DNA from 2 places in the Alkalihalophilus lindianensis genome. Region 1 is predicted to be linked to the other one. Evidence: a T-box and tRNA genes for the amino acid it is inferred to sense, from the RefSeq annotation. Region 1 holds a T-box; the other holds one or more tRNA genes.
The links. The T-box of region 1 lies ahead of tyrS (tyrosine--tRNA ligase). A T-box ahead of a tRNA ligase gene usually reads a tRNA of that ligase, here a tRNA-Tyr.

Region 1 (15,287 bases):
TGGCTAAAAAATGAGGTTGACAGAAAATGTTGAACTATTAGAGCAGGAAAGTTGAACAAAAGAATATAAATTCTTTACAGTAATTGGAGGTGTATGTTCTTGAAAACATATACTATATTGTTTATTATCGTTGCTTTAATGCATACAATCACCCTTGTAAATGTAACTATATTTAAAGGCGAATGGAGTGGCATATTTTTATTGCTTTCAACTATCCTGTTTCTTATTGCCGTCGTTTATTTTGGAATAGAACATCGTGTAAATAAAAAAAATAAATCGTAATACATAGTTGCTATTCATCTAACGGGAGTATAACTTAACAGTATTTCGAGGACAATCCACTAGGGAAAAAGATCCTATGTCCGCTGCGATCTAGTGTTCCTTTAGAATTTTCCCTATTTATATTTTAGAGACAATAATGGGACAAGCTGCTGCTCAAGTTGGGGAGCTAACGGGGAGTTTCAAAATAAAACGAATTACAAGAGTATAGGGGAGGGGGGAAACAGGCTGCGAGTCGCTCTGCAGCCTGTTTTCTAGTGTTTGTGAGGCTTATGCTGAGGATCTTTTTTTTAGAGAAGGAGCAATAGTCTTCTCTTTCTGTAATGAGAGAATGTAGTTGGACACTTGTATCATCTGCTCCTCATTTAGGTTATATAAATCATATAGATCTTTCTTTTTTAAAAAATAAAACATATATCTTAAGTGCTGTAACGAGTGGGTTTTATTTATAATTGGTAGTGCACAAATCTATAAAAAGGAGGGCTTTCTATGGCAATAATATTTGTTACAGGCTTATCTGGAGTAGGTAAATCAAGTGTATTAAAACAATTAGAAAGAGAGGGATATAATGTAGTCGATACAGACTATGGCTACATAAAGGTAGTAAAAAATGGTGAGATAGAAGAAAGAGTTTGGGATGAAGAAAAAATAACTCAAATGATAGAGAAGCACAAAAAATCCCATTTATTTATGTCAGGGTGTTATTCAAATCAGAGTAAATTTTATGATTACTTTGATAATGTTGTTCTACTTAAGGCTGAACTTAAGGTAATGATTGATCGAATAAATAATAGAACGTCTCATAATTATGGCAAAAGTCCAGAGGAAAAGGCTGAGGTAATAGATAGCTATAAAAACGTTTTACCATTATTAGAAAACAGTGCGGGTGTTATTATTGATACTACAAATAGTGGAATTAATATCATTTGTAGACGGCTTATAGAATTATTATAATGATGTATTTGAAGTATTCAACTAACCCATACGTAGATTTAAAAAAGGTCAGCGCACTACTTATTATGCTAACGAAGCAGTTTTGTAGAAGAAAACATAAATTATATTTTATTGTAATTGCTTTGTTGCATTTCATTATTTTTTTTATTATAATCGTTTCATAGCTAACGATTATGAAAATTTAAGGGGGGAGCATTATTCATTCATTTAATGAAGAAGGGAAACTACTCCCTGAAGAAGTGGACACAATTAACCTGTTAACGAAATTACCAATGGAATCATTGAATTTGGATGCAATCGCTGTTGTAACAAATGTCTATCGAATTGCACAGGGATTAAAAAACAAAATGGAGCGAGAGGTTTTGTCAGAGTATGGTCTATCTTGGACATCCTTTTCATTGCTTTATGATTTATGGATAGGAAATCAAGTAGAAACCAAAAAGTTAGCAGGGTCAGCTGGAGTAACAAAGGCAACGATAAGTAATATTACAAAAACCTTGGAACGAAAGGAACTATGTTATCGGAAAGTAGACAATAGGGACAGGAGAATTACTTATGTCACAATAACCGATAAAGGTAGAAGAATTATGGAAGATTTATATCCGAAGTTCCATCAGGGTGAAGTTGAAATTGCTTCCAATCTTTCTGTAAATGAGCAGAAGAACATTTCTGCTTTATTAAGAAGAATAATCAAAGAAAATCATTTTTGAATTATTAAATAAATATTATATAAGCATTGACGGGAAATCTAGTAGTCGTTATCTCCCTGTTTTCAGAGAGTCGGTGGTTGCTGCGAATCGACACAAAGATAACACGAATTACATTCCCTGAGCTTTTCTTTGTGAGTTATAGATAGCAAAGACGGACGAGCCGTTAATCGTTAAGTGGAAGAGATTAAGTCTTCAACAAGGGTGGTACCGCGTGCAAAACCACGTCCCTTCATATTAGGGATGTGGTTTTTTTATTATATTTAGGAGGAATGAAAAATGAATGAAGTAATAGAACAATTAACAGCAGAACAAGTTACAGAAGTAAAGAGACAGATGGCTATCTACACGCAAGGTGTGCAAGATATAATTCCAGTGGAAGAATTAGAAATGAAAGTCGCAAAATCTATTTTGGAAGATCGACCACTGAAAATAAAGTTAGGATTAGACCCTTCAGCTCCAGACGTACATCTTGGTCATACCGTCGTTTTAAAGAAAATGAGACAGTTTCTAGAGAATGGACATGTTATCCAATTACTGATTGGGGATTTCACTGGAAAGATTGGAGACCCAACAGGAAAGTCCGCTGCTAGAAAGCCACTAACTGATGAAGAAGTAAAACACAATGCCAAAACATACTTTGAACAGTTTGGAAAAGTGATGGATATGGATAAAATTGAACTTCATTATAATTCAAAGTGGCTATCACAGTTAAGCTTTGAAGATGTGATTCAATTAGCAGGAAAAATAACAGTGGCAAGATTAATGGAAAGGGACGATTTTGAAGAAAGAACCGCACTTGGTAAGCCAATTTCACTGCACGAATTTTTCTACCCATTAATGCAAGGTTACGATTCCGTTGTATTAGAATGTGATATTGAACTTGGCGGAACAGACCAGCATTTTAATATTCTAATGGGAAGACATTTTCAAGAGAAGTCTAGAAAAGAAAAACAAGTAGCCATGCTAATGCCATTATTGGAAGGACTTGATGGTGTAGAAAAGATGTCTAAATCAAAGAAAAATTACATTGGTATTGATGAAAGTCCTCAAGAAATGTACGGAAAAGCGATGTCGATTCCGGATGAATTAATGAATAAATACTTCGAACTTATTACTGACTTCTCACCAGAACAAATGGCAACTATAAAAAGAGACCTAGAACTAGGTGCACTACATCCAAGAGATGCTAAAATGCTCTTAGGAAAAACAATTGTAAGAATGTATCACGGTGAAGAAGCGGCAAAAAAAGCAGAGCAGCATTTCGTCGCAGTTTTTCAACAGGGGCAAGTACCTGATGAGATGCCAGTGATTGAATGGAAGGGTAATAAGGAAATGCCAATAATTGAATTTTTAGTTGAGTTGCAAATGTTCAGTTCTAAAGGTGCGGCTCGACGAATGATTGATAATAGAGGAATAAAAATAAATGGAGAAAAAATAGAAGATACAGGATTCAAAATTACTATTACCGATGGATTAGTTGTACAAGTTGGGAAACGCAAATTTATAAAGGTAAAATTGTAAATATGGTAAAAGGTGTAACTGAATTTTGTTACACCTTTTTATTACATTCAGTTCAACTACGGGGAAGAATGTATAACAAGAGTTGTACAATTTCTACTTTTATATACATATCCTAAAAATATGAATGAAGCGGTAAGCTATATCGAGAACAATTTGGATGAAGAGATCAATTAGGTTCCTGTTAAGAAAAATCAATAGTTGAGGGAGGTCTTTGTGACCTCTCTTTTACTTATTAAACAAACGGGTAGCATCAACATTTGAACTGTTTCAATGGAGTTTCCATTGTTGTGGAAGGAATGAGCAGGTTTGTTTAATAGATACTTATGAGAACTTTAAATTAGAAGAAGAAGGGTTATCATTTAAGAAATAATATATTACTTCTTAAATGAATTCACCATAGGTTGTGAAAGTATTGAGGAAACTAATAAAGCAAGATAAAATGTTGACATGAAACCATTTGGTGTTATATGATCAAATACGAAACCAAATGGTTATATATTTTGAAAAGGAGATTATAACATGGAAACATTACAAGATATTAAGCAAACAATCACGTTTGAAGCACCTATACAAAAAGTATGGAATACAGTATCGACTTCTGAAGGAATTGCCTCATGGTTCATGCCGAATGATTTCGAACCTAGAGTAGGGCATGAATTCCATATACAGTCTCCATTTGGACCATCTCCCTGCAAAGTATTAGAGGTAGATGAACCGTATAAAATTTCGTTTTCATGGGATACAGAAGGTTGGGTAGTTTCTTTTTTACTTAAAGAAAGTGGAGGAAAAACGGAATTTACTCTTATCCATAGTGGCTGGAAATCTCCAGATACTGTTCTTCCAAAAGCAAACGAGAAAAGTGCAGTTGTACGAGAAAGAATGGATTATGGTTGGGGTGGAATAGTCGAGGACCTTCGAAAGGTTGTGGAAGAATAAGTGGCGGCAGAAAAGCATGATGTGTTTCAAGCAATTGCTGACCCTACGAGAAGAAAGGTTCTCCGGTTGCTTGCCAACAAAGAACTAGCTATCTCAGAAATAACTTCTCATTTTTCAATAAGTCGTACAGCTATAGCCAAACATCTAAAAGTTCTTTCAGAGGCAGATTTGATCAGTGGAAAAAAAGTCGGTAGAGAAAAAATATATCAGTTGCATCCAGAACCGTTAACAGAAGTAAAGCAATGGCTTTCATATTATGAACAATTTTGGAATAACAAGTTATCGATCCTTAAACATGTGGTTGAAAATGATGAGGAAAATTAATCTGAAGAAATAGAGACTGAACGTGAATATTGGTTTTCTAAGTGAATTTAGTGAGGTTTAAGTATCGAGTGTGATCTTTCAATAAAGAGGGATTACACTCTTTTTTATTAAGGCTGTTTTCTAAAGGATTGTTGCTTTTAAATATAAAATTAAAATTTGTAATACAATATATCTCTGGTAAAATATCATTATCACTGTAAATGTTACTTTTTGGGGGTGTTTTATTGAAAGGTTTTGAGGGTTTATTAAAATTGGGCTTGTATCTACAACTTCTTTGGTATGTATTTTTCTTTACAAACATACTCGGAGTTATAGGGTCAAGGAGCGAACTATTACAAGACATTGTTTGGTTAGGAATACCAATTTGTGGACTAATCATTGCAATTTTTTACACTTTCAAAAGAAAATTCAAAGTTCTTGTGTTAGTTGTAATTCTATTGTCTTTATCCATAATATTTTTGTGGCTTTTGATTTCCTTGATTAGCAGTATGTAATCAAATCAATTACGACCTCTGTCTGAGGTCTTTTATTATGCAGTTCTAAGTATCTTAACGGTTGTATGATTTGATTTTTGACACGCTGAAATAAGCATTTGCTCCACTCGTTTTTCAAATGCTAAGTTCTTCCCAATATCAAGCCAACGAAACCAGTAGAGATAGTTGTCCAAGTATTTTGTTGCAACTCCTTGAAATCTTTCCATCCAAGTTTTCAAGCGATTGTGAAAGTTATTGACGTGCTGAATGTGATAGATACCTTTCTTTACACGCTGTTTTAGGCGTTCGTTGACCGTTTCGTGCTGTAATCCTTTTATCTTAGCGAACTTTTTATAATTCGTTGCTGTATCCGTACATAACAAAGCAGATGGGTGAATATACTCACCTATCACAGTATCAATTTCTTCGGCTCTTACACGACCTGTACCTGCCATTCGAGCAATCACACTACCATTACGGTCTTGTGCTACTACAACAGCAATTTTAAGGTTAGAAATACCTCTTTTCTCGTCTTTTTCACCACGCTTCTTGGGTTTTCTGTGGATAATTTCTCTGCCTTTCATAGACTCACGAAAGAAGGTTTCGTCACTTTCAATGATACCTTGCAATTGGTTAAATCCAAGACTGCCTAATGCGTTCAAGATTTTATGTCTCCAATAGAATGCGGTAGAGATATGAATGTTCAAGCGTTCAGCGATTTTTGGCAAGGTATAACCCTCGACCATTAGTTCAATGTATTTCACCCACTTTTCAGGGTAGCGAGAGCCTGAAAATGGCGTATTAGTCATATCATTGAAAGACTTTCCGCAATCATTACATAGATAGCGTTGTCTGGAACGATATTTTCCGTTCCGTTTTACCGATGTGCTTCCACAATGAACACAACCTAAACCAGAAGCAAATCGGGCTTCACGAATGCTTTTGAGTAGTTTCGTAATTTTGTCTGGTTCATCTGGAACCAAGTCCTGTTTCATCGCTTTAAATAACGCCATTTGCTCAGATTTAGTTAATTCGCTGAAATCTTCATAAACATCTTTCCACATACTTGAACGCCTCCTTAAACCCCATTATATCAACCTTTTAATAGTATGGTCAAGAAAGCAACAATTTATTCGAAAACAGCTTTTATTAATGTAAGGGGAATTTAATCTTTGTAAGAGCATTTATTCTTCTTGGTCATGGGAAAAGGCTATTTTAAAAAGATAACGCTCGGTTAGCTTGAGAATTTTCAAACTGCTTAAGGAATTGAGGAGTTTGTAGAGATAGGAGCTTTTAAAAAACTAAAATCAAACTATGCAGCAATGCTTCTACAGGAAGCAAAGCTGCACAGATGAGCAAATAGCTACTCATATTCTAACCCATCATCAATCTCTCCTTACTTTATAATGTAATTCGACGAACTGATTAAAAGTCTGTACCCCTTCTAAGGAGAGGTTCACTTTATACTTTCCTTTAATAAAGAGTGGAATGCCTGACCCAATGATCTTTGGTGCTACAGTGATGATGATTTCATCGACCAAATCTTTTTCGATACATGTGGTCACTAGCTGCCCGCCACCTAATAGCCATATGTTTTTTCCTTGCTTTCTTTTTAAACTTCGCACGAAAGCTTCTACATCATGATTGATAAAATGTGTATGATCATTATCGTCGATTGTAGATCGTGTAAAGACGAAACTATGTTTATCCTTATAGGGGTATTCATCTATACTGTCTGCATTAATGATCCAATCGTATGTCTTTCTCCCCATTAAAACCGTATCGACGGTTTTATAAAAATCTGAGATCCCATTATCTCCTTCTCCCTCTACCTCAAATAGCCAATCTAATCTTTCTTCTTCTGTAGCAATGTACCCATCTAGACTCGTAGCAATAAATAATACAACATTTCTCTCTTGACTCATATCTTCACCTCTTTTTCAGTATAACCTGATTATAGAACGTTAATATGACAACCTATGTCATATTAAGCTGATATAAAATAGGTTAAGATAATCAACGAGGTGATTCGATGCGTGCGGAAAGATTACTGAATATCATGTTCCTTTTGCAAAATAGAGATATAGTGACAACGGAAAGATTAGCCGACGAGCTGAATGTCTCGCGCAGAACCATTCTTAGGGATATGGACGCATTAAGTTTAGCTGGAATCCCAGTATATGCACTAAGAGGCAAGCATGGAGGATGGACGATATTAGAAAGCTTTAAAACCAATCTATCTTATTTGAAGCCAGAAGAGATTCATGCACTGATCGCTTCTCCTTCAGATAAAGTATTAAAAGACTTAGGCATCAACAAGGGAACCATTGATATTCGAGAAAAACTTCTCTCTTCTTTACCTGAGAGCGACACCGTTAAAACAAGAATCTTTTGGGAAAGAATCTACATAGATACAGGGACGTGGAGAGAATCTCGCGAGGATACCACGTACTTAGAGATCGTTCAACAAGCAGTTCTTGAAAATAGGAAGTCAACCATTGTTTATAAGAAACTAAATGATCAAGAGAGTGAGAGAACGGTTGAACCATTAGGCTTAGTCGCTAAAAGTAACAAGTGGTACCTAATCGCTAAACATGAGAACCATTTTCGTAATTATAGGGTATCACGAATAGTCTCTGCTACGATTTTAGACGAAGCCTTTAAAAGACCGACAAACTTTCATTTAATCAACTACTGGGAGGAGTCTAAGACAGACTTTATTCGTCGGTTACCTGAATATGTCGTTGGAGTGGAAGTGAAGTCTACAATGATCCCCCGCATGACGTTTACATCCAAATTCATCCATTCAATTGACACCAAACAGATCTCTAAAGAAGGCTGGACTCACGTTTCGTTAACGTTCAATGACAAACAAGAAGCGATTGAATATATTTTAGGATTTGGAAATCAAATCAGAGTGATCACACCAGAGAATTTGATAGAAGAACTCTTAGATTCAGCACAAGCCGTTATTCGTTTGTATGAGTCTTTTTAATAAAGAGACTATGGCTGCTTCGTTTCCCCTAGGTAATCAATCGAATTGGCAATATCAACTAATATCTTTGGAGTGACCTTATCAGTAATTCTTTTATCAATACTAAGCATGTATTGCCAATTATCTCTTTCAAAGACGAGTGCCACGAACGAGTCAGCGATGTTTATGAGTGTGGCCTCCTCTCCATTTTTAAGTTTATACGTTTTAAGAGTGTATTTAGCTTTGATCGGAATTTTATATTGAACCGGCCGAACATTGAGGATGTAATGACTTTCAGGAGATTCTTCATTGATAAACTCCAATTCAAACGCATCATTCGCAACGCCATCTAGATCCGTAAACCGACCAAAGTGATGGGTGAAAGGTAAAGGAGGGACTTTAAGAGGTAGTTTCAAGTCTTGTTGATAATAGTGTTCAAATTCTTTTACAGCTTCTTCAACCGTTGTAAAACCAATTTCAGCATAAGGTATCTCTATCGGTTGAGTTTCCTCATATTTAATAGCGTACACAGATTCATCACTGAGCCCACAAATAAATAGGCTACATGTAATGAGCAGCAATTGAAGTTTCTTCATGTACCATCATCCTCAAGTATAATTAGATTTATTTTTACCAAAACAATCCCGGCTATTCTGGTTTTACTACCTTGCTTGGTTATTATAAAAAATAGAAGAACTTATGGAATTTTATGTTAAAATAATTAGGTGTGTATCAGTCGAGTTCGAAGGCGAAAGTATGTGAGTAGATGTATGTCCTACAGTTCGTATTTTATAACAAGCTCATTTTAGAGGGGGAGGGGAGGAAGCTAGCGCATCGTGCTTTGCTTCAAAAGTGGCAAGGTCATTTTGCTTGTCAGAAGGAGAATATATGTGTCCACAAATAAATTACAAAAAATGAATATCTTTATAAAAATGTTCATTCATTTAAGCTTTTTAATCTACGCATTAAACGTATTACAGCAAGTCATTGGTCATCTCCATATTCCACCCCTACCTGAAAGTTATTGGAGCTGGGAATGGAATGTGCAACTGATCCCCTTTTATTTTGTAGGTGATTTAATTAGTCAGTATCATTATAGTCAATATCATTCGGGTAATAGTTGGTTCTTTTGGAATGCAGTTAAATTATCTTTTTATAACATGCTACTGTTATTACCGTTGGGCGTCTATCTATCTATATATAAGGTTAACAGCTTGAAAAGAGCAACTGCTATTATTTTTCTTGTTAGTTTTTTGTTAGAGATCGTACAACTAGTATTAAGTTATTCCGGAGTTATATTTGCACGAACTTTTAATGTCGATGACTTGATCTTGAATACGGTCGGTGGTGTGTTAGGTTATTTTGTTCTTGAACAAATTAAACTGTTTTATAGAAGCTTTCATTTTAATGCACAAAATGTAGATGGCTAGGTCAGTCATTAACTACGAAGTAGCAAAAGAAACAGAAATACGATAAAGGGAGAGAAAGAAAATGTCTCAAGCAATTATCTTTGATATGGATGGAACACTTTTTCAAACAGATAAAATATTGGAATTATCACTTGATGATACTTTTAATCATTTACGATCATTAAATAAATGGGATGCGGAAACGCCTATTGAAAAATACCGTGAAATCATGGGTGTGCCCTTACCTAAAGTATGGGAAACGTTATTGCCTCATCATTCTATAGAAGATAGAGAACACACAGATGGTTACTTTTTAGAAAGGTTAGTCGACAATATAAGAAGGGGAAAAGGTGCCTTATATCCTAATGTAGAGGAAGTTTTCAGTTTCTTAAAGGAGAATAATTGCTCTATTTACATAGCGAGTAATGGATTAACGGACTATTTAGTAGCGATTGTTGGTTACTATCATTTGGATAATTGGGTGACTGAAACATTTAGTATACAACAAATTGAAACTTTGAATAAATCAGACTTAGTGCAAAGTATAATAAGGAAATATGGTCTAACCAATGCGGCTGTTGTAGGTGATCGCTTATCTGATATCCAGGCTGCAAAGGATAATGGGTTATTATCGATAGGGTGTCATTTTGGTTTTGCAAGAGAAGATGAATTGTCTCAGGCTGATTTTGTAATCGATGATTTGAAGGAGTTAAAGGCGATACTACCTAAATTGAATAAATAATATAGCTCATTCACCGAACAGTTTTATACGTACAACCAATTTAAAAAAGAACGGTGGATTGGTTTTGTTATGGGGGGATGAATGAATGAAATCACATTTGAAAATCGCATTGTTGATCATGACGATCCTATCCACATGTATGGTGATTTGGGCAGGTTTTACGGGTAGAGTGACAATCTTCCCCTTTCTACTAGGACTTACAATGTTCTTTTCTGTTTTTCAATTACAATTGGATAATCGAAATCCAAAAGTAATCACATTTTATCGTGTTGCGGTGGCTGTTTCCTGCCTAGCAGTGGTATTAGGTGCTTTACATATAATAGGGAGGATATAGATTGGAGGTGGAGAGGTTGAAGGGGGTTTGGATCGCCTTTAGGGTGATGCTGTTCTTGGTAGTTGCGGGTTGTTCATCTGCAACGCAGTCAACAATGACACAGAAAGATGTAGTGGATATGATTTATGAAGAAACAGGTGAAGTACTTTATCTACCTGAATTTGAACAGCTTGACGTTTCTTATGTGTACGTCCAGTATGGTGATGATGGCAGTGTGAGGAGCATTGATGTCCAATATGCAGATGGGCGAACAAGTGAGGTCATCGATTATTTTCAAAAGCCGAGCAATGTTGCGGAGTGGGAGGAACAACATCATGCGAAAAAAGTGTACGGACCTTTTGAGGGCGACGTTGCTTTCATGATCACTTATGGCATGAATGGGATGACAACTACGACCGCTCAGCAGGTTACGGAACTGGAAGGAGTTGAAGTGGCTATTCAAGAAGATACGACATTTACAATACATAGTATTTCTTTAAATGGTGGTTATTCGTTAGCCTATAACAATGAGTATGTTACGGAGGAAGAGGCATTGGAACAAACACGCTCTTTTCTTATGAATGTGAAGTGAATAAAGTGTAGTTTCCGCATCAGGGGGGGCAAGGTTCTATGGATTTTTTCGTTTTCTATGGTGGGTTCATTCTTCTATTACTTTTTTGCGGATGTAGTATATATCATGTGTTTAAAATGATGACGAAGAGATGAAGCAATTCCCATCATAAAAAGTACTTTGTATTATTAGACTCTTCATGGTGTAGACAAAGCAGGTTAGCATAAGGATGATATGATGTTATTACATAAATCAAGTATGGTTTAATTAGTGAGTTAATTTGAGAGGGTGAGCTATATGAATGAACAACAGGTAGAACAATCCACCAATTTGGCAGTGGAAGCGAAGGGGCTTGTGAAAGTATTCGGTGACCATCGTGCAGTTGATGGTGTTGATTTATCGATTCCAAGAGGTACGGTCTATGGCTTTCTAGGGCCGAATGGGGCAGGGAAGACCACGACGATTCGCATGCTTGCCACATTACTGCAGCCAGACGAGGGAACAGCACGTATTTTTGGTCATGATCTGGTTAAAGAAATGGACGCCGTCAAAAGTCGAATCAGCTTGACTGGTCAATATGCGTCGATTGATGAAGATTTAACTGGAATTGAGAATCTCGTGATGATTGCCAGGTTAATGGGTTATTCGAAAAAAGAGGCGAAAGGGAGAGCTAATGAATTACTTAGTGCTTTTAGTCTTAAAGAAGCAGCAAAGAGACAAGTGAAAACCTATTCGGGTGGCATGCGTCGTCGTATTGATATTGCCGCCAGTATCGTGGTGACACCAGAGCTCTTATTCCTTGATGAGCCAACGACCGGATTAGACCCGCGCAGCCGAAATCAAGTGTGGGATATTGTCCGCGCCTTAGTTAATGCCGGTACGACGGTGTTACTGACGACGCAATATTTAGAGGAAGCAGACCAATTAGCTGATCGCATTGCGGTGATTAATAAAGGGAAGATTATTGCTGAAGGAACGAGCAATGATTTAAAGGCATCAGTCGGTACGGGGACATTGAATGTATCGCTTCTTAATCCTGAAGATCGCCCAAGAGCGATTGACGTTCTCACACAAAAGCTCGAGGTAGCCGTTTCACCTGCTGGCGATGCCGCTTCTCTTACCGCCCAAGTGGCTGATGCTTCATTAGCAGCCGAGGCCCTTGGAGAACTAGCGAAAGAGAAGATTGGGGTAGATAACTTCTCACTCGGTCAGCCTAGTCTTGATGAGGTATTCCTGACGTTAACGGATCAGCCAGCAGATGTAGCACAAGCAAGTGAGGAGACACGATGATGACAAATCAAATGACAGAGCCAAAAGAACAAAACGGTGCCGATGCTAAATTACTTGATGCGATTGCCTCAAGTAAGCGTCCGGATCGCCCGAGTGCCTTATCTTCATCCCTCACATTCGCATCACGGGCTATGCTTCGGATTAAACATATCCCTGAGCAGCTATTTGATGTGACTGTCTTTCCGATTATTTTTCTATTAATGTTTACGTATTTATTTGGTGGTGCGATTGCGGGATCGACGAGTGAGTATTTGCAATTCCTCCTTCCAGGTATTCTCGTCATGACTGTTTCACAAATTACGATGTATACAGGGCTCGACTTGAACAATGATATTCGAAAAGGGATATTTGATCGTTTTCGTACGTTACCGATTTGGCTCCCATCTGCATTAGTTGGCGCATTGCTCGTTGATGCTGTTCGTTACTCAATTGCATCAGCGATCATGATTGGACTTGGTCTTCTGCTCGGATTTCGACCAGATGGTGGGTTTATCGGAGTCATTGAAGCAGTAGCCTTAATCTTATTTTTCTGCTTTAGCTTATCATGGATCTGGACGACACTTGGAATCATCATGCGCTCTGAAAAATCACTGATGATGGTGAGCATGATGGTGCTCTTTCCGCTGACATTTGTCAGTAATGTGTTCGTTGACCCGGAGACGCTGCCAGGCTGGTTGGAAAAATTCGTTGACGTCAACCCGATCTCGCTTCTTGTAACGGCTGTTCGTGGATTGATGCACGGTACCGCAACACTTGAACAAATTGGATGGGTTCTATTTGTCTCCATCCTGATCATGGCGATCTTCGCACCACTTACCATGTACTTATACCGCAAGAAGTAACTTTGGCTGAGCTTAACGAGTAATAGTCGTTAAGCTTTATTTACGTACCAAGTACAAAAGAAAGGAGGGGGATATGGGAAATAAACCCATAAATAGGCTGAATTATGGTAGGGTAATAATGGGAGAAACCGAGAGTAGGTCGTTATAGGAAACTTTTTTTACAAGGAGGGTATGGATGGAAACTACCCATGATAAATTTATTCTATCTATCATGTGCATTATCTTCCCTATAATTGGGGTTGTCTTATTTCTTTTTTTACTGGGGGATAAGGATAAAGAGAAGAAAAAAATGGGAAGAAGATGCTTATTGATGTCAATCGCTTCTTTACCCATATGGATGTTGATTGCTCTTACGCTAAAATATATTACTTAAATGGAGATTGGCTAGTAAGGAGTATGAACTTTAAGAAAAGGATGATTACATATGAAGAAGGTGCAACAATTCTGGGATGAATTTTGCGTAGAGCATCAAAAGCAAGGGAGCGAGTATAAGGATGCCTTTCAATTTGGAGCTTCGGCTGATGAGTTAGCGAACTTAGTAGTCGATGGAAAGAAGACAGCAACAACGTCAGGTTTGGTATTTTATGAATTAGAAAAAGAAGCCATCCCTCAAGCAGGTGAATATTATATCATTTTTAATGGTCAGAATGAGCCAGTTGCAGTCATTCAAATTCAATCCGTTGAAGTGCTTCCGATGAATGAAGTTTCAGAGGAATTCGCATTAGCAGAAGGCGAAGGAGATTATCAATACTGGTGGGATGCACACGAAGAATTCTTTACTACGTTATTAAAAGAATACGAGAAAGCCTTTTCACCAAATATGCTTGTTGTATGTGAACGGTTTGAGAAAGTATATCCAAAATAGAGGTTAAGGAACCATAAAGGTGGGATTGATTTTGGCAGTGTATAAAAGATCTTCTGGATATTATTTTTAGGTTCTATTTATATCATTCTAGTTCCTTTTAGAACAGGAGAGAATCCATTTTAACTGAAGCAATAAGGCACAGCATATGGACATTCTATAGACCGACATATAGTAGTCGGTCTTTTTTTTATTTATGTCAACTCATCTCATCTCTTAGGTAATCTAGCAATTCAGTAGGATCACTTGTACTTAATTCAATATGTTCATGGTTATACAAAGTGTACATAGGAAGCATATTAGCATCCAGTTGAGCTAATTTTTGATACGTTGAACTTAAATCATTCACTCTGTAGGTTTGGACGTTCCTGATGTAGAGATGATCCTCCATTTTGAATTCGTTTGTAAAATCAGCAATTTCGTCTAAACTCTCATTATAATAAATATACAAATTATAAGCTCCTTCTTGTTCTGTAGTATGCTCGTTCACGAAGGAATCGTACTGTCTGGTATCACCACAACCAGCTAGAAAGATGAAAGATACACATAAAAGAAGAATCCACCTCATAAAAACGCCTCCTGTTCTGTATTTAATAACTATGTAATCCTAAATCCTCTTTATCACCACATTGCCATATTTTTTTATAAAATTCTCGATTAACCTTTAAATAGTAACTATAGTAGAAAAAAACAATAAAAGTAAGCTGAAATTATACAAAGGATCTTGCTTGTTTTATCTAAATGGTGATACAACCTCTGCTAAAGCAGGGGTTTTTTTTATGGACTTTCCCGTTAAATACGCCCCTTCCTCCCAATTAAAAGGGAATTAATGTTAAGATTAGTTGAGAGAAAATAGTAAGCGTATCCCTATTTTTAAGTAGATTCAGTAAGAGGAGTTAGGTAAAGATGAGCAGGTTTGCAGCACGAGTGACACTATTCATCCTAGTTACTTTTTTAGTAGTAGGATGCACCGAGAAAGAGGTTAACTATTATTCAAACCCATATGTTGTGGATGGAGAGGCGCTTAGCGAAAGTGTAGAGATCGGGGATCTGATCATCATCAGGAATGATAATCAGATAAATGTCG
Region 2 (15,287 bases), on a different contig from region 1:
TGCGGGTGCGGTTGTGACAAGAGATGTGCCGGACAATATGACTGTAGTTGGTAGTCCTGCACGCGAAATAAAAATGTAATTATAGATGAATCACCATTTTTAAGTAGTTGTGTGAGTATCCAGATCCCTTCTTCTCTCTCAAACATACTAATACAAGAGTATGTGAAGCTTTGGAAAAAGGAGAGGGAGAATTTTGAAAAGAAAAGTAGGAATTATTGGGCTAGGTTATGTTGGATTACCTTTAGCCATGTTATTTCATTCAAAAGACTTTAATGTCATAGGGATTGATATAGATCCATTTAAACTAAGTGAATACAAAAAAGGTAAATCTTATCTTTCAACGATTACAAATGAAGAAATGACTGCACTAAGAAATACGGCAACCTTTTCTTTTACAGATGATTTTTCAGCTATAGGAGAGGTGGATGTGATCATATTATGTGTTCCTACGCCATTATCTGAAACTCATCAGCCTGACTTAACGTATATACAAGCTGCACTTAACGCCGCAACCCCGTACATTAAAAGAAATCAAGTTATCATTTTAGAAAGTTCAACTTATCCAGGTACTACAGAAGAAGTTATTAAACCAACTCTTGAGAAAATGGGAAGAACCGTTGGAGTGGATATCTTTTTAGGTTATTCTCCAGAACGTATTGATCCAGGTAATCAAACGTTACCTTTTGAACAAATACCAAAGATTGTTAGTGGAGTTACCGAGGCATGTTTAAATCAGGTGGAATCGATTTATGAAAGTGTTTTTGAATCACTAGTGCCGGTCACTTCACCAAAAGTTGCAGAAATGACTAAGCTAGTGGAAAATACCCAAAGATTTATTAATATCTCTTTTATCAATGACATAGGGAGGCTTTGTCATGTAATGGATATAGACATATGGGATGTAGTGAAAGCAGCAAGTACGAAGCCATACGGATTCACACCATATTTTCCAAGCGCTGGTATTGGAGGGCATTGTATTCCAGTAGATCCCTTATATCTAAAGTGGAAAGCAGAGCAATTAAGGTTGAAAACGCCATTTATTGATTTGGCGAAGAAAATAAACGATGAGCAGCCTCGTTACGTAGTGAACAGGATAACCCACCTTTTAAAAAGGAATATGGTAACCCCTCAAAGTAAATTACTGCTTATTGGTTTAACATACAAACCTAATACAAATGATGTCCGTGAATCAAGTGCTATCACTATTTTTGAAGAATTGGTCTCAGCTGGATATCTAGTCTCCTATCATGATCCGTATATTGAAAATATCACTATCAATAGGGAAGAAAAGAAAGCGAGCAGTTTGGATAACTTAGGTGACTATGACTGTATAGTTTTACTCTGCAACCATTCGCAACTAGATTATCAAAGAATCCTCAATGAAGCTCAATTAATTTTTGATACAAGGAATTGTTTTGAAGACAATTATTCACATGTTTACCGACTCTAAGTATTTTCCCTTGCTTAAAAAGGAGGAAAAATGGTTACAATTAGCCTCTGTATGATCGTAAAAAATGAAGAACTATTATTAGCTAGATGTTTAGATTCTGTGGTAGACCTTGTTGATGAAATAAACATAATAGACACAGGGTCTACTGATAACACTGTTCAGATAGCGAAAGAATATACAAACCGAGTGTTCTTTTATAAATGGAATGGAGATTTTGCTGCTGCGAGGAACGCATCATTTGATCATGCCACCAAAGATTATATTTTATACCTTGATGCAGATGATGTAATTGAGAAGAAAGATCAACTGAAATTAAATAAGCTTAAAGAGACATTGGATCCCTCGGTTGATTCGGTTTCCATGTATTATCATGCGGGTTTAGATAATTATGGTAATGTCACCTTGAAGTACCGTAGAAATAGATTGGTAAAAAGAACGAGGAATTTTAAATGGTGTGGAGATGTTCATAATTATTTAAAGGTCCATGGTACTATTATTCATTCCGATGTAGCGATTACTCATAAAAAAGAAAAACACTCAGTCAGTCGAAATCTTGATATCTATCAAAAGAAAATTGAGCGTGGGGATACCTTTTCTGCTAGAGATCACTTCTATTATGGCAATGAACTAAGAGAAAATAAAAAATTTAACCGAGCCATCAAGGCATATGAATCTAATATAGCTTCTGAAGATGGATGGAGTGAAGATAAGTTCTTCTCATGTATTTTCAAAGCGGATTGTTTTAAAATGCTTGAGCAGCCAGAAGAAGAACGAAAAGCTTTGATTGAATCTCTTCAGTTTTCTAAAAAAATTCGCCCAGAAATGAGCTGTCGCTTAGGGGATTATTATTTAAGGAAAAAAGATTATGCATCAGCCATTGTCTGGTATAATGAATCATTATCAATAAGGACGGATAGTAATCAATGGAGCTTCAGTTTTCCGGCTTATTCATCTTGGTACCCACATTTGCAATTGTGTGTATGTTATTACAAGCTTAAGCAATATCAACAAGCGTTTGACCATAATAAAAAAGCGTCCATTTATTTGCCTGACCACCCAAAAGTTATCTACAACCATGAGTTGCTTGCAAGGATAATTGAATGATTGTAAGGGAAGGAAGGGGTTAGCCCCTTCCTTCTTCAAGTGTGCCATTCCATTCGTTGTGAAATTGATCAAGGAACTGTTCCATAAACTGATGGCGCTCTTTGGCTAATGACCTCCCTGCATCAGTGTTCATCAAGTCCTTTAGCTTTAGTAGTTTCTCATGAAAATGATGAATGGCAGATGAATTTCCATTTCTATATTCATCTAGCGTCATCGATTCTCTAGTAGGTAAGCTGGGATCATACATCGGTTGACCTTTACTCCCGGAATATATAAATGTACGTGCAATTCCAACTGCCCCTAATGCATCAAGACGATCAGCATCTTGAACAACTTGACCTTCAATAGTAGCCATCGGTTCTCCGTTCCCACCTTTAAAGGACATGGAAGTAATAATAGATAAGATATGATCAATCGTCTCTTTATCTAGTTTTCTTTCGCTGAACCAAGCTTTGATAGCCTGTAAACCGCCCTCTTCACTTTCTACCACTTTATCATCTGCCAAATCGTGAACAAGGGCAGAAAGGGTAACAACGACAAGGTCAGCGTGCTCTTTTAGGGCCAATGCTTTTGCTGTTTTAGTAACACGTTCTATGTGATGCCAATCATGACCTGTATGCTCATTCCATAATTGTTCCCTCACCCATTGGGTGGTTGCTTCTATAATATCTTGATGTTTCATCGTAACCCTCCTGATAACGTAGCACTTCTCTTTTTTTGCTGTGTTTGAGCTAAGCGATTCACTTCACGGACAAATCGCGAAGGATGTGCTCGTTTTCCCCGTCTCATCGTAGGGACTGAGATGGATAGTGACGTTTCAGCTCTTGTCATCGCCACATACATCAATCGTCTTTCTTCTTCTAGTGGTTTATCATTTCCTTCACGCCAAGCGTCTAAGGCATAATCATGTGGGAGGGACCCCTCAACTGCTCCAAGTATATAGATATGTTTGTACTCTAATCCTTTGGCTCGGTGAATGGTTAAAAGTTGAACAGCTTCACTATTTACAGGTTGCTTCTTTGCTTCTTCTTGTTTCGCAATCATATGGTCAACATGCTCAAGGAACGATTCGATCGTAGTGTGTTGTCTTGCTGAAACTTTTAAGTCGCGTACATCGTCTGAACCGCGTTCTAGCTTATTTCCTTCGTTTCCTTGTTTCTTAAGATAATCCTTTAATCCCATTTCCTGTTCAATAAAACTGATGGCATCTTCAGGCGTTTTCTTTTTGATTTGTCTAAATTGATCCGGAAGCTTTTGTAATTTCTTCTGTTGAAAGGACTGTAGCCCACTTAAATGGGTAAGAGCTTCAACAAATGTACAGTCTTCTGTAATCGTTAATGCTTTTAAATCTTGTAACACCTGTTGCTTCAAAAATAGCGCACCAATTAGGTCTTGGATTGCTTGTCCATTATCTGGGTTTAAACTAAGGCGGAGATAGGCAAGCACTTTACGAACCGTTTTTCTGCGATAAAAAGAATCACCATCATTTTCAATTGAAAAAGGGATGCTTGAGGTAACCATGCGCTCAAATAAAGCCCGTGAGGTTACATTCGTGCGGAATAGTATTGCAAAATCGTTAGGGTTTTCCCCTTTTTCTATTCGGCTCTTAATATCATTGACGATCATCGTTGCTTCTTCCTCTTCATCATAAGGATAAAAGAGTATAGGTGGAAGTTCCTCTGTATATTGAGCAAATAATTGTTTGTTAAAACGAGTCCGGTTCGTTGCAATCACATTATTTGCAGCTTGGACGATTGGGTGATTGGAACGATAATTCTGATTAAGGATGACTACTTTTGCCTCTGGGTAGGAAGAAGTAAATGAAAGGATATAATCAGGGTCACTGCCGCGAAAAGCATAAATCGATTGATCATCATCCCCAACTACACAAAGGTTTTTAGATGGATTTGTAAGTAGGCTGATAAGTTCAACTTGAACCTTATTTATATCTTGAAATTCATCGATTGAAACGTATGAAAAACGTTCTTGGTATCGTTCTAAAAGCTTTTGATTAGTGCTCAGAAGATCATAACAACCGATTAACATATCATCAAAATCAAACAATCCTTTTCTTTGTCTCATTTCTTCATAACGTTTATACAAATAGGCTGCACGCTCTTCCCAAATGTCTTGAGGTTTGATTTGGCTTGGGTTTTGCATATGGTTTTTCCACCAACTTATTTGAGTCAGGGCTTGATCATAAGCAAATTCTTTTTCATCTAAATGAATTTCGCGTCCCGCTTCTTTTAGCATCTGGTCTCTTTGCCAATCCCATTTTAATAAGTGGGTACTATTCCATTGTTCCGGACTATGATGCATGAGCATTCTATAGAAGATGCTGTGGAAGGTTCCTACGACCAATTGTTGCAACATTTGACGATTTAGACCTGGGTAGATCGTCATCCGCTCTTTCATTTCCTTTGCTGCTTTGGCAGTAAAGGTGACTAAAATCATTTCTTTTGGTGAATAATCTTTCTCAGTGAGCATATATGCTGCTCTTGTTGTTAAGACACGCGTCTTCCCACTTCCAGCTCCCGCTAAAATTAACAATGGCCCCTCCGTCGTAGTAGCCGCCTGCCATTGTTGATCATCTAATAATATATCCTGCTCTTTTAAAGAAGCTCTGTAGCCGGTCAACGATTCATTTTTCTCCTTTTTAGTAAGAGGGAAAGGGGGTATCGCTTTTACGTTTTCAGGACCACGCCACGGGTCATCAGCGTGTATTTCAGATGTAGAAATCGATCTTCTTTTTGGCATACTAAAGCCATTTGTATTAGTTACAGGAAGTAGCTCCTTTGGTTGTATCTGTTTTTTTATCAAGCTTTCTTCATAGGCTAGAACTTCTTTTTGACAATCAAGAGTAGTGGTGGGGTGGATGAATGATGGAGCATCATAGATCCCTATATGAAATCGCATTGGCTCACCACAATGCATACAAGTTGTCTCTTGACGAATACTAGCATTATGAAATTGTTGCCATTCACTTCTGTCAAGTGATGGAATGTGAATAATTTTTTGTTTATATAAAGCTGTTTTCAAGTGGGAGCCTCCTAACTTTAAAAATCATAAACGAATTAAAATACCTTTCTATCCTAGCAGATTTCATGCTAAAGGTGGGCTGATTTTAGAAAAGACATCATCATACGTAAGGAGGAATTAGAATGATTACTTTTTTTTCTGCAGGAATCGTTGTAACACTGCTATCCCTTTCTTTGTTTGGTTACGGTTGGATAATAGGACAGGAATTTTTGTTCGGTCCATTCATCGCTTCGTTAATAGGGTTAAACTTCCTTTTCATTACCTACATCCAATATAAACAAATGAAAGAGGACGGAAGTTTATAGAGGTTAAGAGAGGGTAGAGGTCCGATATGAAATAAAGGTGAAGGAGCTATTTCGATGAAGAAACAGCGTGTCGGGACATGTGAACTTTGCGAGAGGGTAAATGTAAAATTAACGATTCACCATCTGATACCGAGAGAGGAAGGTGGGGCTCATTTAGAGAAAGCTCAGCTATGCATCCCCTGTCATAAACAAATTCATGCCTTGTACACGAATACAGAAATAGCCATTCGATTGACGACCATTGATCGTTTAAAGGATGACGAGCAATTAAAGAAATTTATAAGATGGATTAAGAAACAACCTTCTACTACTTTAATTCGCATTAAAAAGTCTAAGGAAAGGCGATGGAAATCAAAGTGATTTAGATCGCCTTTTTATCGTTGTTTTAAGAGGAGATGGCTTTAAAGCATTCAGTCGTCTAGCTTCTAATTCAGAGGTGCAGTGCGGACATCTGGTTGCTTTATAAGCAATTGATTTAAAGCAAAAGGAGCAAAGCTTTGTTTTCATATCAATCAATGGATCTTCATTAGGTCTTCTTATTTTATTCATTTGTCTTACAAATAAAAAAAGGATAAAAGCAACAATCATAAAATGAACGATGTGATTGAGGAAGGAACCATAATTAAGCATAGGCACCCCAGCAGCTTCAGCTTCTGAAAAGGTGTCAAAGCGACGATTTGATAAATTAAGGTATAGATTAGAAAAATCAACTTGTCCGAATAACACGCTAAATGGCGGCATGATCACATCATGCACTAATGATTCTACAATTTTAGCGAAGGTTGTGCCGATAATAACGCCTACACTCATATCAATTACATTTCCACGAACTGCAAACTCTTTGAATTCTTGTAGGATCTTCATATATACATCACCCAGCTAACATAGGAAGTTTCTATAGCCTATGCAAAAAAAATGACGACATGATTAAAAAGGAGGACATGAATGATAAGATTCATGTCCTCCTTCGGTATACTGGGCTAGCTGGATTCGAACCAGCGCATAACGGAGTCAAAGTCCGTTGCCTTACCACTTGGCTATAGCCCATCGCTCTGTACTTATAGATTACCCTGATTGCAATTTCCTATACAAAAATGATAAAGGATTTTTTTAACACATGTCGAATAACAAGGGAACGAAAGGAGTGATGTGATTGTATGAAGTTGAAAAAATAAGTGCAGGGCTCATTAATGAAGCCGTTGGATTTTTTGCTTCCGATATCCATCTAGTTCCAATTGATCAAGCTTGGCTCATCCAATTGCGAATAAATGGCAAGCTATATGATTTTAAACAAATTCCACTCATCCTAGGTGATCGATTAATGGGCCACTTAAAATACACATGTGGCATGGACATAGGGGAGAGGCGCTTGCCTCAAAGTAATTCTATGACCATCGAAGTGAAACAGCGCTTATATAATTTACGATTATCCACTCTGCCCACACGATCTAAAGAAAGTCTAGCTATTCGAATTCTCCCTCAAAGCTCCGCTCAACCATTATCCACCCTTCCTGTTCTCTACTCAAATCGTTCCACATTGAACAATATTACTGCCTTGCCTTATGGATTGTGTTTAATTGCTGGTCCAACTGGATCTGGTAAAACAACGACCCTTTATGCTTTATTAGATGATATTTTATTGAAGCATCATAAGAAAATTATTACCATTGAAGACCCTGTAGAGAGGTCCTTACATTCACTCATTCAAATTGAAACCAATGAAAAAGCTGGAATATCATTTGAAGTAGGCTTGAGGGCTGCTTTGAGACATGATCCGGATGTTCTGATGATTGGAGAAATACGTGATGCAGCTAGTGCAAAGTTGGCTGTGCGTGCAGCACTCACTGGACATCTTGTTTTTGCTACTATTCATGCGAACAATAATTATTCTGCACTCTTAAGGTTACGTGAATTTGGTGTTTCAGCACATGACATAAAGGAAGCGTTACAATCGGTTGCTATGCAATATTTAGTAAATGTCAAAAGCTCTGAAGGAGATGAAGGTGTCTATTTTGGAGATGTTCGAATTAATAAGAGAGCAGCCTTATACACATTTGATAATCGATTGCACATTCATCAAATGATTGAATCAGGTCATACTCGAAAGCTTAACACTTTACCTCACCAAGCTAGGAAGGCATGGGCTCTAGGCTTCATTGATCGAGAAGAGCTAGAAAGAGGGTGGAAGGGGTGATAGGGCTATTTAAAAAACATTCAAACCATATGTCTTATGCAAAATGTTTTCGTTTACTAGGAGTATTGCTTAAACAGGGATATTCGATGGAAGATGCTCTTTCCTTTATGCTTATTCACCAGCCGATCGTTATAGTAGAAAGGCTCAGTGAAGTGAAACTAGCTTTAAAAAGTGGTCAAGAAATTCATAAAGCTTTTTCTCTTTTACCGATACCTAAAGACATCGTTTCCTTTCTTTATTTTTATCAATTCCACGGTGATGTAAGTGATGGCTTTATTCATGCAGGTACTTTATTAGAAAAGCGTCTTCAAACAACACAACAATTATTTAAATTAATGCGTTATCCTATTTTGCTTATTTGGATTTGTCTAGTGGTCCTTTTGGTACTACATCAATTTGTAATTCCTCACTTCAATTCACTTTTTTTGTCAATGCAAGGAGAGCCCCCATTACTTACAGTGATGGTACTAAAATTTTTAGTTTTGATGCCATATCTTGGCTTTGCCCTTCTTTTATTTACACTGAGTGGATTAAGTTATTTTCTTCTTTTTAAGCATAAGTGGTCACCAAAAAGGCGTGTGGAATCCTTATTGAAGATTCCTTGGTTGTCTGCTTGGGTTAAACAGCTATGTACCTACTTTTTTTCTCTTCAAGTCGGACGCTTACTTCGATCCGGTACCTCTCTTCAAGACGCATTGAATATTTTCGAGCAACAACCTCATCTACCTTTTTTTCAACAAGAAGTGATTTCAATAAAAGTAGAACTTCAACTTGGTAGGCCTTTTTATGAATTAGTCAGAGAAAGAGATTATTTTTTAAGAGAACTTTCGTTTGTGGTGGAAAACGGAGAACGGACAGGGCATTTAGGAAGCGACCTCGATAATTTTAGCGGAATTATTTATAGTGAATTAGAAGAAAAGTTAAATAAGATAATGGATTTCTTGCAACCAGTTATTTTTATTGTGTTAGGAGCTTTTATTTTTATTTTATTTTTAGCGATTATGCTGCCGATGTTTCAAATGATCGGGACATTGCAATAAGGATCAGAGAAGGTAGGACACAAGCCTTTTTAATGAAAATAATTTTTTTTGTAAAAAAGGCTTGTGTTTGTATGTTGTTTCATGGTACATTATTAATCGTCGCTGGTGAACAAAATTCACCATACAGACAAGCCTTTAAGATATAGCCTTTTACATAGGGGGGCCTTAGCTCAGCTGGGAGAGCGCCTGCCTTGCACGCAGGAGGTCAGCGGTTCGATCCCGCTAGGCTCCACCAATTATATAGCGGAGGAATACCCAAGTCCGGCTGAAGGGATCGGTCTTGAAAACCGACAGGCGGGTTAAACCGCGCGGGGGTTCGAATCCCTCTTCCTCCGCCATATTTATTTAAATTTTATTCTATATGTATCTAACGTCGCGGGGTGGAGCAGTTCGGTAGCTCGTCGGGCTCATAACCCGAAGGTCGGAGGTTCAAATCCTTCCCCCGCAACCAAAATGGTCCGGTAGTTCAGTTGGTTAGAATGCCTGCCTGTCACGCAGGAGGTCGCGGGTTCGAGTCCCGTCCGGACCGCCATTTTAAAAATTATAGTGGAGGGGTAGCGAAGTGGCTAAACGCGGCGGACTGTAAATCCGCTCCCTCCGGGTTCGGCGGTTCGAATCCGTCCCCCTCCACCATTTATAATTATGGCGATTGTGGCGAAGTGGTTAACGCACCGGATTGTGATTCCGGCATTCGTGGGTTCAATTCCCATCAGTCGCCCCATTTTTATTTTTGGGCTATCGCCAAGCGGTAAGGCAACGGATTTTGATTCCGTCATGCGTAGGTTCGAATCCTGCTAGCCCAGCCATTTCTTTGCGGAAGTAGTTCAGTGGTAGAACACCACCTTGCCAAGGTGGGGGTCGCGAGTTCGAATCTCGTCTTCCGCTTAGTCTCTAGCGCCCTTAGCTCAGCTGGATAGAGTGTTTGACTACGAATCAAAAGGTCGGGAGTTCGAATCTCTCAGGGCGCACCATTTGAAATTTAAAAGAAACATGCGGGTGTAGTTTAGTGGTAAAACCTCAGCCTTCCAAGCTGATGATGTGAGTTCGATTCTCATCACCCGCTTTTTATTTTTTTCATGGGCCTGTAGCTCAGCTGGTTAGAGCGCACGCCTGATAAGCGTGAGGTCGGTGGTTCGAGTCCACTCAGGCCCACCATTCCACAGTAGCTCAGTGGTAGAGCAATCGGCTGTTAACCGATCGGTCGTAGGTTCGAGTCCTACCTGTGGAGCCATGGAGAAGTACCCAAGTGGCTGAAGGGGCGCCCCTGCTAAGGGTGTAGGTCGCGTGAGCGGCGCGAGGGTTCAAATCCCTCCTTCTCCGCCACTTTTAAGTATGGCCCGTTGGTCAAGCGGTTAAGACACCGCCCTTTCACGGCGGTAACACGGGTTCGAATCCCGTACGGGTCACCATTTTAGTTAGAGCCATTAGCTCAGTTGGTAGAGCATCTGACTTTTAATCAGAGGGTCGAAGGTTCGAGTCCTTCATGGCTCACCATATATTTTAATATGCGGGTGTGGCGGAATTGGCAGACGCGCTAGACTTAGGATCTAGTATCTTATGATGTGGGGGTTCGACTCCCTTCACCCGCACTTTTAAAAACTTGTACTCATTATGAGTACAAGTTTTTTTGTTACTTTTAACGTTTTATAAAATAGGGTTCCTCCTATAGGAAGCTAGCTATACACTAATTATGTTTAGCTAGCTTTTTGACGTCTCTTTTTCTTTTTCTGGTACATAATCAATTCCACCTGGATGAAAAGGGTGACACTTACTTAATCGTTTTATCGTCAAGTAGACCCCTTTAAGTGCGCCAAACCGTTGAATTGCTTCAATGCCGTAATGAGAACATGTAGGATAGAAGCGACATGTTGGAGGCTTTATCGGTGAAATGAATTTTTGATAGATACGGATGAAAAACAATAATAAATTTTGCAACTGAAAAAACCTCGCTTTTTTTGAGATGAAGAAGGAATTTGTTTGCTTGATGTCTAATTATAGCAAACAATGACAAAAGAAAGGAGGGAAGGAGCTTTAAGATTCCTCTATGTTCTTCATTCAGTTTCCCGCAAGATACCCTATCCCCGAGGTGATGCCAATTGAAAAAGTATTTATTTAATCAAAAAGGATTTACACTTGTTGAAATGTTGGTTGTTTTAATGATTATTTCGATCCTCTTATTAATTGCTATTCCTAATATGACAAAAAATAATGATGTTGCGGGCTCAAAAGGGTGTGAAGCCACTATAAAACTTCTTCAAACACAAGTGCATGCTTATGAAATTGAAGAAAATGCAAAACCATCTACACTCCAAGCTCTTGCAGATGAGGGCTATACTGAGACGACAACATGTCCTAATGGAGAACAACTAAAGCTTGAAAATGGTAAAGTTGTTTCCGATTAATAGGCAATCCTCACAATCTGGTCATACGTTGACTGAATTACTTGTCACTCTTTTAATCTTATCAATCCTCTTATTACTACCCATCATTTTTCTTCCCAACTCCTGGAACAGTTATAAAACAGAAGAAGTAGCTAAACAATTTAAAGAAGACTTACTTCTAGCCCAACACTTAGCGATGGCACATGGACGCACAATCGAAGTGTCAATAAACCAAACAGGGAAAGAATACATCATTCGAGGTACTTCCAACGATATTCTTTTACGACGATCTTTTATGGATGAAACAATGATTTTTCACTCCAGTAGCCTTCCACTTACTAATATTAGATTTTTGTATAATGGAAACCCGATGTATTCTGGAACGATGTTATTAGAAGTGGGCGGGCATACGTACCGGTTTACCATTCTATTAGGAAAGGGGAGAGTTGATTATCGGAAATTCTAAAGGGTTCACGCTAGTAGAAGTGATGATGTCCTTCCTGCTATTAGCAATATGCTCAATGGTGATCCTGCCTGCATTTTTGGTTGTATATAATGAAAGGTTAACTCTTAAACAAGAGGAGAAAGTCCTTCATCATCTTCAAGAATTAATTCAACTCTATTTAGTGGATCAACCACCGATTGAATTAGATTCGTGGGTTAAAAAAGAAGAATTCACAGATCCTGCCACGAATGTTTACCTCGTTTGTTTATCTTTTGTTGGTGAAAATAAACGGGATTACAAGAGGTGTCTGCATGCTAAAAGATGAAATGGGCTTTACGTTACTTGAAAGCTTAATTGTTATTAGCCTCCTTGTAATCATAATAAGTCTTTTTCCTCTTATGACAAAGCTGATCGGTTCTTCAAAAAATTTTGATACTCATGGACAATTTGAATTAATGATATTTATGAACCAGTTAAATGATGATCTGCTAGAATCTGTTGAGATGCGCGTTTTGGACAAAGAATTAATCCTTATAAAAGGAGATGGCCGTGATATTAGTTATCGACATGTAGAAGGCATGCAAGTTCGGCGGTTTGCAAAAAATACAGGCTATGTTCCCATGCTTTTTCGGGTTGAATACTTTCAATGCGTAAAGGATTTACCCCGCCTAAGATGCGATGTGAAGCTAATTGATGGTCAGGAAGCGAGTCGTGTGATGATGCCTATGTATGGGGTTAGGGATGAAGAATGAACGAGGATTTGTGTATCCCATCGTTTTAATATTGTGCACCCTTTTACTGTTTGGTTTTCTAACTCATACAAATATCTATCTACAAGAAAAGAGGTTTATTGCAGAACAAAATCATATAATCCAATTAGATTCATACTTGCAAATGAGTATAGTGGATTTTTTAGAGGAGGTAAGTTCTAACGGAAACTCTTCAACATTTTCCTTTTCATATGATGGTGGGGTCGTTACACTTGTAGTAGTGACTAAAAACGAAAGTGAATGGCATGTAGCGATGCGAGCGACTCTTAAGGAGCCTTCTCGTACTCGAAATGCGCAATTTTATTATGATCCTAATCATCATGTGATAAAGGAATATTGGGGGGTATCAAGGCGTGAATGAGAAAATTTATCTTACAGGATTTATGGGTTCTGGAAAAACGACTGTAGGCCAAGCCTTAGGGAAGGCGATTGGCTATCAAGTAATTGATACGGACCAATGGATTGAGCAGACCTACAGGACGTCTATTTCGACTATTTTTGAAGAAAAAGGGGAGGACTATTTTAGATCCCTTGAAACAGAGGCACTTCGCAATCTTTTGAATAAAAGAGCTATTATTACGACTGGGGGAGGAATTGTAGTACGTGAAGAAAATCGACAAATCATGAAACAATCAGGTAAAGTCGTCTTTCTTGATTGTGAAATAGAAGAAGTGATTCGCCGTACTTCAATGGATCACTCTAGACCATTATTAAAACAAAAAAACAAAGAACAGATTTCAGCAATGTTTAAGGAACGGCTTCCCTTTTATAGAGAGGCTGATATTCAGATCGACACAACCGGTAAGTCGATTCTAAATTTGGTTGAAGAATTAAAATCACTTATGCTTAAGTAGATTGAAATATGGTCATACTAAAACGAATAATCGTTGAGGTGATGATCGTGTCATTGAATGACTATGTAAAGTTTTTAACACAACAATTTGTTTTAAAGCTTGATCAACCAAAAGAAGTTAGAAAAAAAGAGAAAGCTGCAAAGAAAGCAGAACGTCCTCCATTTGCTTATCGTACTTTTGGAATTGTACCACTAGCTATCAGTCTGTTTTTTAAAAAAAGAGCATCAAAAAAATAGGCAAAAATCACCAAGTAATTAAAGTGAATCTTGATAAATATGTTAGTAAATGTCGTTTTAAATCCATGTGACACACATTTGCCACTGATCAAGCATTTACAATCAAAGTTTATCTCGTATATAATAAGTTTGTACTCTATAATTAGATAACCAGCATTATGACTTCCAATTGACGGATAGTGATTGCAAAAGAAGGAGGGAGTAAGCAAATGGAGCGCATGTATCGTGTTTTAGCTTTCTGGACAGGTATCTTCTCAGTCTTGTTCTTTGTTGGTGATATGCTTAACATGGCTTTGCTATTCTTTGCCCAAACAGGTGCATTGTTAGCACTAAGCTATTTAAACTTATCAGAACGTGTGTATATTTACATTTTTGGTGCGTACTTAACGATTTTCTTCGTTGGTTTTACGTACTATTCAACTTTCTTATTAGTACCAAGTTTTGGAGGTCACTAGGATCTTCGGTACATATACACACAAAAGAACGTTGCTCCGTATTGGAACAACGTTTTTTGTTTGCTTAAAATCCGGATAAGAAAGGGTTTTCATCCATTTCTTCTCCTATTGTTGTTGTAGGACCGTGTCCTGATGCGACGGTAGTTTCTTCGGGTAACTCTAATAATTTTGAATGGATACTTTTTATTAACTGTTCGTGGTTTCCTCCGGGTAAATCAGTTCTTCCGATACTTTGTTTAAAAAGAGCGTCTCCTGAGAACACGATACCTTCTGAAGCAAGATAATAGGAGACACTACCTGGTGAGTGACCAGGGGTGTGAAAAACCTCGAATGTAAACTCGCCGATATGTATGGGGTCTTCAGTAGTTAAAAGATGATCAGCAGGTTGAGTTGAAATAGCAGCATCACCTAAAAAGCGTGATGAACCATTTTTATTGGGGTCTGTTAACCAATGCTTTTCTTCTTGATGGATGTATACAGGGCAATTGAATGCATCTCGTACCTCATCTACTGCACCGATATGATCAAAATGAGCATGGGTTAATAAAATTGCTAACGGTTTAATGGATTGATCTTTTAGCCATTTAATAAACTCAGGTCCATTACCACCTGGATCAAAAATAACAGCTTCTTTATTTTTATTCATTAGTACGTATGCGTTTGTTTGCAATGGCCCTAGTGGGATTTGTGTCCAGTTCATTTTATCTCCTCCGTCTTCCTTTTCTCATACTATCACCTTTATCTTACTATCTTCTATCAGATGTTACAAAGGTATGCTCATTTTGTTATCGACTTAAAACGTTCACAGGTACCAATTTTTTTGTCTGTAATTTTCCTTGCTTTTTGAGTATACTGAAGGTAAGAGGGTGAAGCTTATAAGAAACCTTTACTCAATCGGATGATTTTTTGTTCAGTGCTTTTTCGCTATTGTACCGTGTTAAGCTTAATATCCTCTTGTTTGAGGACATGGTTTTGTTTATAATAAGATGTACAAACTGGGTACTGAGTTACATA

Region 2: it encodes a tRNA-Tyr, which carries the amino acid that the T-box ahead of tyrS (tyrosine--tRNA ligase) is inferred to sense. The anticodon was not compared.

The regions. Positions count from the first base shown of each region.
Region 1 is NZ_JAWJBA010000001.1:336-15,622, forward strand. It holds gene RYX56_RS00005 (hypothetical protein) at 1-33, shown strand, start outside; gene RYX56_RS00010 (AAA family ATPase) at 769-1,233, shown strand; gene RYX56_RS00015 (MarR family winged helix-turn-helix transcriptional regulator) at 1,506-1,943, shown strand; T-box leader at 1,961-2,175, shown strand; gene tyrS (tyrosine--tRNA ligase) at 2,220-3,464, shown strand; gene RYX56_RS00025 (SRPBCC family protein) at 3,984-4,400, shown strand; gene RYX56_RS00030 (ArsR/SmtB family transcription factor) at 4,401-4,724, shown strand; gene RYX56_RS00035 (IS1595 family transposase) at 5,254-6,261, opposite strand; gene RYX56_RS00040 (dihydrofolate reductase family protein) at 6,583-7,122, opposite strand; gene RYX56_RS00045 (helix-turn-helix transcriptional regulator) at 7,230-8,192, shown strand; gene RYX56_RS00050 (hypothetical protein) at 8,201-8,767, opposite strand; gene RYX56_RS00055 (VanZ family protein) at 9,062-9,601, shown strand; gene RYX56_RS00060 (HAD family hydrolase) at 9,663-10,322, shown strand; gene RYX56_RS00065 (hypothetical protein) at 10,408-10,656, shown strand; gene RYX56_RS00070 (hypothetical protein) at 10,673-11,227, shown strand; gene RYX56_RS00075 (ATP-binding cassette domain-containing protein) at 11,504-12,496, shown strand; gene RYX56_RS00080 (ABC transporter permease) at 12,496-13,338, shown strand; gene RYX56_RS00085 (hypothetical protein) at 13,514-13,711, shown strand; gene RYX56_RS00090 (ASCH domain-containing protein) at 13,763-14,203, shown strand; gene RYX56_RS00095 (hypothetical protein) at 14,400-14,768, opposite strand; gene RYX56_RS00100 (hypothetical protein) at 15,107-15,287, shown strand, end outside.
Region 2 is NZ_JAWJBA010000003.1:393,329-408,615, forward strand. It holds gene RYX56_RS12005 (acyltransferase) at 1-79, shown strand, start outside; gene RYX56_RS12010 (nucleotide sugar dehydrogenase) at 194-1,450, shown strand; gene RYX56_RS12015 (glycosyltransferase) at 1,481-2,554, shown strand; gene RYX56_RS12020 (HD domain-containing protein) at 2,574-3,236, opposite strand; gene RYX56_RS12025 (ATP-dependent helicase) at 3,233-5,593, opposite strand; gene RYX56_RS12030 (hypothetical protein) at 5,716-5,898, shown strand; gene hlpB (HNH nuclease-like protein HlpB) at 5,953-6,258, shown strand; gene mscL (large conductance mechanosensitive channel protein MscL) at 6,250-6,762, opposite strand; tRNA gene RYX56_RS12045 (tRNA-Gln) at 6,874-6,945, opposite strand; gene comGA (competence type IV pilus ATPase ComGA) at 7,052-8,092, shown strand; gene comGB (competence type IV pilus assembly protein ComGB) at 8,122-9,132, shown strand; tRNA gene RYX56_RS12060 (tRNA-Ala) at 9,292-9,367, shown strand; tRNA gene RYX56_RS12065 (tRNA-Ser) at 9,378-9,470, shown strand; tRNA gene RYX56_RS12070 (tRNA-Met) at 9,507-9,583, shown strand; tRNA gene RYX56_RS12075 (tRNA-Asp) at 9,588-9,664, shown strand; tRNA gene RYX56_RS12080 (tRNA-Tyr) at 9,681-9,765, shown strand; tRNA gene RYX56_RS12085 (tRNA-His) at 9,778-9,853, shown strand; tRNA gene RYX56_RS12090 (tRNA-Gln) at 9,864-9,938, shown strand; tRNA gene RYX56_RS12095 (tRNA-Gly) at 9,946-10,017, shown strand; tRNA gene RYX56_RS12100 (tRNA-Arg) at 10,027-10,103, shown strand; tRNA gene RYX56_RS12105 (tRNA-Gly) at 10,125-10,195, shown strand; tRNA gene RYX56_RS12110 (tRNA-Ile) at 10,211-10,287, shown strand; tRNA gene RYX56_RS12115 (tRNA-Asn) at 10,289-10,363, shown strand; tRNA gene RYX56_RS12120 (tRNA-Ser) at 10,365-10,455, shown strand; tRNA gene RYX56_RS12125 (tRNA-Glu) at 10,467-10,541, shown strand; tRNA gene RYX56_RS12130 (tRNA-Lys) at 10,551-10,626, shown strand; tRNA gene RYX56_RS12135 (tRNA-Leu) at 10,640-10,721, shown strand; gene yidD (membrane protein insertion efficiency factor YidD) at 10,831-11,067, opposite strand; gene comGC (competence type IV pilus major pilin ComGC) at 11,229-11,534, shown strand; gene comGD (competence type IV pilus minor pilin ComGD) at 11,512-11,979, shown strand; gene RYX56_RS12155 (type II secretion system protein) at 11,960-12,283, shown strand; gene RYX56_RS12160 (ComGF family competence protein) at 12,270-12,710, shown strand; gene comGG (competence type IV pilus minor pilin ComGG) at 12,700-13,089, shown strand; gene RYX56_RS12170 (shikimate kinase) at 13,082-13,582, shown strand; gene RYX56_RS12175 (YqzE family protein) at 13,630-13,818, shown strand; gene RYX56_RS12180 (DUF2626 domain-containing protein) at 14,028-14,273, shown strand; gene RYX56_RS12185 (MBL fold metallo-hydrolase) at 14,338-14,973, opposite strand.